2 regions of the Bradyrhizobium sp. HKCCYLRH2015 genome follow, and region 1 is predicted to be linked to the other one. Evidence: riboswitches for the same ligand, from Rfam matches in the RefSeq annotation. Region 1 holds a riboswitch; the other holds the start of a gene.
The links. A riboswitch is a leader RNA that binds a small molecule or an ion and turns the genes downstream of it on or off. The one in region 1 is predicted to bind S-adenosylmethionine.

Region 1 (3,403 bases):
ACAGCGTGCCATTCGGACGATTGGTCATGAAATACACGTAGCCGCTCGCCATGTCGTCATACTGCAAGACGTGGATGGCCGGGACAAGCCCGGCCATGACGTGGGGAGAGAGCGAGGACCAAACTTCGGCAGCACCCCGGGGCTGCGCTCGGTTCCCTACCGCCGCTCACCCCTGCTCAGCAGAAACACCCCCTGCTCGCCGAACATGTTCCAGAACCACCAGGGCATGGCGACGCGCAGGGGACGGCCGTAACTATCGAGGGCGACGGCGCGCTCCATCTTGACGCCGATCTCGTCGCAGAGCTGCACGAAGTCCTTGATGGTGCAGAAATGAATGTTCGGCGTGTCGTACCAGGTGAAGGGCAGATTGTCGGTGCGCGGCATGTGGCCACCGACCAGCAACTGCAGCCGCAGCCGCCAGAAGCCGAAATTCGGAAAGGTGACGATGGCGCGGCGGCCGATGCGCAGCAGGTTCTCCAGCACGACCTTGGGCTGCCGCGTCGCCTGCAGGGTCTGCGAGAGAATCACGTAGTCGAACGCGTCGTCCGGATAATCGACGAGATCCGTATCGGCGTCGCCCTGCACCACCGCGAGCCCCTTGGCGACGCAATGGTTGACGCCCTCGCGGGACAGCTCGATGCCGCGGCCGTCGATGCCGCGGCTTTCCAGCAGTTGCAGCAGATCGCCATCGCCGCAGCCGATGTCGAGCACCTTGGAGCCGCGCTCGACCATGCCGGCGACCAGCAGATGATCAGGCCGATAGGCCAGCACCTCGCCGCCAGTGAAGCCGTTCAGCGGCAGCACACCCTGCATGCTCATGGCTCAGTCTCCCTTCGCATGGGCAAGCCCGCGCGCCTTGCCGGCGGAATCGAGAAACGCGCTGGCGATCTCGAAGAACTCGGGGACATCGAGCAGGAACGCGTCGTGGCCCCGGTCGGTCTCGATCTCGGCGAACGACACCCGCGCGCTGGAGGCGTTGAGCGCATGCACCAGCGCGCGCGACTCCGCAGTCGGAAACAGCCAGTCGCTGGTGAACGACACCACGCAAAAACGGGTCTTGATGCCGCGAAACGCCGCCGCCAGCACGCCGTCATGGTCGCCGGCGATGTCGAAATAATCCATCGCCCGCGTCAGATAGAGATAGGAGTTGGCGTCAAAGCGCTCGACGAAGGACGATCCCTGGTAGCGCAGGTAGCTCTCGACCTGGAAATCGGCGTCGAAGGAGAACGTCGGCAGCTCGCGGTCCTGCATGCGGCGGCCGAACTTGCGATGCAAGGCGGCGTCGGAGAGGTAGGTGATGTGCGCAGCCATGCGCGCCACAGCCAGGCCGCGATGCGGATGCGTGCCCTTGTCGGCGTAACGGCCGTGATCCCAGTCGGGATCGGCCATCACCGCCTGGCGGCCGAGCTCGTGGAAGGCGATGTTCTGCGCCGAGTGGCGCGTCGCGCAGGCGATCGCGAGATTGGCGAACACGCGCTGCGGATAGGCCACCGTCCATTGCAGCGCCTGCATGCCGCCCATCGAGCCGCCGACCACGGCGAACAGCGTGTCGATGCCGAGATGGTCGATCAGCATCGCCTGCGCGCGGACCATGTCGGGGATGGTGATGATCGGGAAATCGAGCCCCCACACCTTGCCGGTGGCGGGGTTCAGCGAGGCCGGCCCGGTCGAGCCCATGCAGCCGCCGATCACGTTGGAGCAGATGATGAAATAGCGGCCGGGATCGAGCGGGCGGCCGGGGCCGACCAGCGTCTCCCACCAGCCGGGCTTGCCGGTGACGGGATGGCGGTTGGCGACGTGCTGGTCGCCGGTCAGCGCGTGGCAGACCAGCACCGCGTTCGACCGGTCGGCATTGAGCTCGCCGTAGGTCTGGTAGGCGATCTGGAACGGCGACAGGTCGACGCCGCACTCGAGCCTGAGCGGCTTGTCGGCGCCGAACTGCGCCACCGGCGAGCTCGGATGATCGACCTCGTGCGAGCGCTCGTCGGGCGCGACCGTGCGCAACGCGGATGTAGGCGTCGCAGATTTGGACGTCGCAGATTTGGACTTCGGCGTCAGACCTGTCATGTCTCTCACCCCAGCCATCCGGCCAGGGCTCCCGAACCACGTGACACATCAGGCCATGAAAAACCCGGCCTGAACTGGGGTTCGGCCGGGATCGATAACGTCCCCGGCCTGTTTAGCGAGTTTTTTAACGTGGCTGCAAGCCGGCCGGCTCAAATGACCACGGAACGGGCAGAAACTAGTCCCGCGGGCGCTATTCGTCAAGGCAAGCTGGGGTTGACCGTTGGTCGGGCGCTCCGCCGCAGGTCAGCCAAGCCTGGATGGCGCAAGGTAAACTTGCTGTTGCGCAGGTCCGCGGCATCGGAGAGAACGGCATCCGTTCCTTTGGCCGCAGGTTTTCCCGTGGCCTCGCGAAGAGTGACACGGACCATGTCGAACCCGCCGCCCGCCCCGCCCTCGCTCGCCGATCTGCGCAAGGAGATCGATGCCATCGATGAGCAGGTCCATCAGTTGCTGATGAACAGGGCCGACATCATCGACCGGCTGATCAAGGTCAAGAAGACCCAGGAGGTCGGCTCGGCGTTCAGGCCCGCGCGCGAGGCCGACATGATGCGCCGCCTGGTGCAGCGCCATCGCGGCATCCTGCCGCTCGACACCGTCGAGGGGATCTGGCGCGTGATCGTCTCGACCTTCACCTATGTGCAGGCGCCGTTCTCGGTTCACGCCGACGTGTCGGTCGGCGAATCCGCGATGCGCGATTCCGCCCGGTTCCATTTCGGATTCGTGGTGCCCTACGTGCCGCATTTCAGCGCGCAAGCCGCGGTCGAGGCTGTGGCGCGCTCGAAGGGCGATCTCGCGCTGGTGTCGACGACCTCCGGCCATACGCCGTGGTGGATCACGCTCGAGCCCGTGGGCGCGCCAAAGATCATCGCGCGGATGCCGTTCATCGAGCGCGCCGACCATCCCGCCGCGCTGCCGGTGTTCGCGGTGTCGCGCGTCGCCGACGATGCGCTGGTGCTCGAGGTCGAGACCTGGAGCATCCGCGTCTCCGGCTGGAATGCGCAGGTGTCGCGGGCGCTGTCGCCGCTCGCCGACGTCATCGCGGTGCCCGATACCGCCTTCGACGGCGCCGCACTGCTGGTATCGATCGAGTCGCCGTCGAACCTCGACAAGATCAGGGCTGCCCTGATCGCGGCGGGCGCCTCGGTACGCTCCGCCGCCCTCGTCGGCGGCCATGCGAAACGCTATACGGTTCCGAGCTGAGACGCCCCGCGCCAGTGATGATTTTCCGGAGTTGACGATGAACCGCCCCGTGCCGAACCCCGGCATCCTCGATATCGCGCCCTATACACCGGGCAAGAGTCCCCAGCCGGAGCCGGGCCGCAAGGTTTTCAAACTG
Region 2 (3,403 bases), on a different contig from region 1:
GATTGGGGTTATGCCTGCTTCGCGCAACTGCTCGGCGACGACATCATCCGCTCGGTTGGCCAGGTCAAGCTCGGCATCAACGCGCCGGCCGAGGTGCCGACCTATCGGCCGATGTGACGCCGCGGGCGTCATCCCGGGGCGCTCGCCGCGCGAGCGAACCCGGGATCCGGAGGTGATGTGCGGATGAGGAATGACGAGTAGCGCGCAGCGATGAGATCGGTCTACTCGCGACGCTCACTTCGCCATTCGCTACGCCGCGCTGAGGGCGGCGTCGAGATCCTCGATCAGATCGTCGGCATGCTCGAGCCCGGCGGAGAAGCGGATGAAGCCCTCGCTGATGCCGAGCTCGGCGCGCGCGTCCGGCGTCAGCCGCTGATGCGTGGTCGTTGCGGGATGCGTGACCAGCGTCTTGGCGTCGCCGAGATTGTTGGAGATGCGCGCGAGCCTCAATCCGTTGAGCATACGGAACGCCGCCGCCTTGCCGCCCTTCACCTCGAAGCCGACCAGGGTCGAGCCGGCGCGCATCTGCTTCTTGACCGTCGCCGCCTGCGGATGGTCCTCGCGTCCGGGATAGATCAGCCGCGAGATCTTCGGATGCGCGGCGAGAAAATCGGCGACCTTGCCGGCGGTCTCAGTCTGCGCGCGCACGCGCACCGCGAGCGTCTCCAGGCCCTTGAGCAAGACCCAGGCGTTGAACGGCGAGATCGACGGGCCGGTCTGGCGCATGAAATTGTGGATGTGCTCTGCAATGAACGCCTCCGACGACAGGATCACGCCGCCGAGGCAGCGGCCCTGGCCGTCGATGTGCTTTGTCGCGGAGTAGACGACGACGTCCGCGCCGAGCGCGAGCGGGCTCTGCCAGATCGGCGTGGCGAACACGTTGTCGACGATCAGCCGCGCGCCATGGGCGTGCGCGATCTCGGCGATCGCGGGAATGTCCATCACGTCGAGCGTCGGATTGGTCGGGCTCTCGAGGAAGAAGCTCTTGGTGTTCGGCCTGACCGCCTTCTGCCACTGGTCGAGATCGAGCCCATCGACCAGCGTCGACTCGATACCGTAGCGCGGCAGGAGATCCTCGACCACGTAGCGGCACGAGCCGAACAGCGCCTTCGCCGCGACGACGTGATCGCCGGCCCGCAGGGGGGCCAGGATCGCGGTGGTGACGGCGGCCATGCCGGTGGCGGCCGAGCGGCAGGCCTCGGCGCCCTCGAGCTCGATCATGCGGCGCTCGAACATCGCCGTGGTCGGATTGGAGAAGCGCGAATAGATGAAGCCGGGATCCTCGCCCTTGAAGCGCGCCTCGCACTCCTCGGCGGTGGCGTAGACGAAACCTTGCGTGAGATAGAGCGCCTCGGCGGTCTCGCCGAATTCGGAGCGCAAGGTGCCGGAATGCACCAGCCGGGTTTCGGGACGGTAGTGAGCGAACGACGCCGGGGCCTTCGCGGGGGACTTCGACGCAGGAGAATTGGACATGTGACCTCCATCGTGACCACCGCTGCTGGCGATGGGCACAAAAAAACCGGCCTGGGAAAACTCCTCACGGCCGGGATCACATTCGTCCCCGGCCTGTTTAGCGACTTATTTAACGTGGCTGCAAGCCGGCCGGCTCAAATCACCACGGGATAAGTGGTGCTCATAGTCGCAACCGGCCTTTCCGTCAAGCCGGCCATCGGATAACCGGTCAAAAGACCCTATATTGGCTCGCATAGCCGCCATTCCGGCAAAGGATCAGGTCTTGCCGTTTTCGCTTCCCGCCGACGCCCACGGCATCCTCCCCGATCGCATGATCGTGGCGATGGCGGAGGCCGGCCTGATCATTCCCGAATATGATTTCGTCGAGAGCCAGATCCAGCCGGCGAGCTTGGACCTGCGGCTCGGCGACGTCGCCTACAGGGTGCGCGCGAGCTTTCTGCCGGGGCCGGGATCGACCGTCGCCGAGCGCATCGACGAATTGAAGCTGCACGAGTTCGCGCTCGCCGACGGCGCGGTTCTGGAGACCAACTGCGTCTACATCGTGCCGCTGCTGGAGAGCCTGGCGCTGCCGAAGGACATCGTCGCTGCCGCCAATCCGAAGAGCTCGACCGGGCGGCTCGACGTGTTCACGCGCGTGATCGCCGACGGCACGCGACGCTTCGACATGATCGGCGCCGGCTACCACGGCCCGCTCTATGCCGAGATCAGCCCGAAGACGTTTCCGGTCCTGTTGCGCGAGGGCTCGCGGCTGTCCCAGGTTCGCTTCCGCTATCGCGACGCGGTCCTGTCGGAGGACGAATTGATCGCGCTGCACCAGGCCGAGCGGCTGGTCGATCGCGATGATGCGGATCTCGCCGGCGGCGTCGCGCTGTCCGTCGACCTGTCCGGCAGCAATGCGAACGGCTATGTCGGCTACCGCGCCAAGCGCCATACCGGCGTCGTCGACGTCGACCGCCGCGCCGGCTATCCGGTCGAGGAGTTCTGGGAGCCGATCAAGGCACGGCCCGACGGCAGCCTCATCCTCGATCCCGGCGAGTTCTACATCCTGGCCTCGAAGGAAGCCGTGCAGGTGCCGCCGGACTACGCCGCGGAGATGGTGCCGTTCGATCCGCTGGTCGGCGAATTCCGCGTCCACTATGCCGGCTTCTTCGATCCCGGCTTCGGCTATGCCGGCGCCGGCGGGCAGGGCTCGCGCGCGGTGCTCGAGGTGCGCTCGCGCGAGGTGCCGTTCATCCTCGAGCACGGCCAGATCGTCGGCCGCCTGGTCTACGAGAAGATGCTGGCGCGTCCCAACGCGATGTATGGCAGCCGCATCGGCTCCAACTACCAGGCCCAGGGCCTGAAGCTTTCCAAGCACTTCCGCTTCTAGCCGGCTGCGTCTGCCGCGCACCCCCAATGCGCCTGCCGCACAGGGCGCGCGCCAGCGCCGTGCTAGGAAAGCGAAAGCAATCGAACGACAAGACGGCCGCGACCTGCGCGGCCGAGCGGGGAGCTGAGATGTCCGAGATCGGCCTGGCCGACAATCCGGTCGGCGAGGGGCGTGCATTGCCGCCCCCCGAGAAGCCGATGCGGAATAAGCTCGTCGACGGCCCCATTCTGCGCACGCTGCTGTCGCTGGCCTGGCCGAACATCATCGCCAACACGGCCGGCACCTGCGTCGTCATTGCCGAGACCTCCTATATCGGCCGGCTCGGCATCGAGGCGCTGGCGGCGATGGCGCTGGTGTTTCCGCTGGTGATCCTGACCATGACGATGTCCGGCGGCGCGATGGGCGGCGGTGTGGCCTCGGCGATCGCGCGGGCGCTGGGCGCCGGCGACACCGATCGCGCCTCGACGCTCGCCTCGCATGCGCTGCTGATCGCGCTGCTGTTCGGCGCGACCTTCATGATCGGCATGCTGGTGTTCGGCCCGGCCTTGCTGGAGTTGCTCG

Region 2: another riboswitch for S-adenosylmethionine. It lies ahead of ACQR1H_RS25145 (O-succinylhomoserine sulfhydrylase); the one in region 1 lies ahead of metX (homoserine O-acetyltransferase MetX).

Annotation. Positions count from the first base shown of each region.
Region 1 covers NZ_JBNPUO010000019.1:9,098-12,500, reverse strand. The annotation lists partial or broken gene ACQR1H_RS32825 (GIY-YIG nuclease family protein) at 1-97, opposite strand, end outside; gene metW (methionine biosynthesis protein MetW) at 157-819, opposite strand; gene metX (homoserine O-acetyltransferase MetX) at 823-2,076, opposite strand; SAM riboswitch at 2,159-2,238, opposite strand; gene ACQR1H_RS32810 (chorismate mutase) at 2,434-3,267, shown strand; gene hisC (histidinol-phosphate transaminase) at 3,305-3,403, shown strand, end outside.
Region 2 covers NZ_JBNPUO010000010.1:21,723-25,125, reverse strand. The annotation lists gene ACQR1H_RS25150 (GDSL-type esterase/lipase family protein) at 1-117, shown strand, start outside; gene ACQR1H_RS25145 (O-succinylhomoserine sulfhydrylase) at 250-1,473, opposite strand; SAM riboswitch at 1,550-1,629, opposite strand; gene ACQR1H_RS25140 (2'-deoxycytidine 5'-triphosphate deaminase) at 1,736-2,842, shown strand; gene ACQR1H_RS25135 (MATE family efflux transporter) at 2,971-3,403, shown strand, end outside.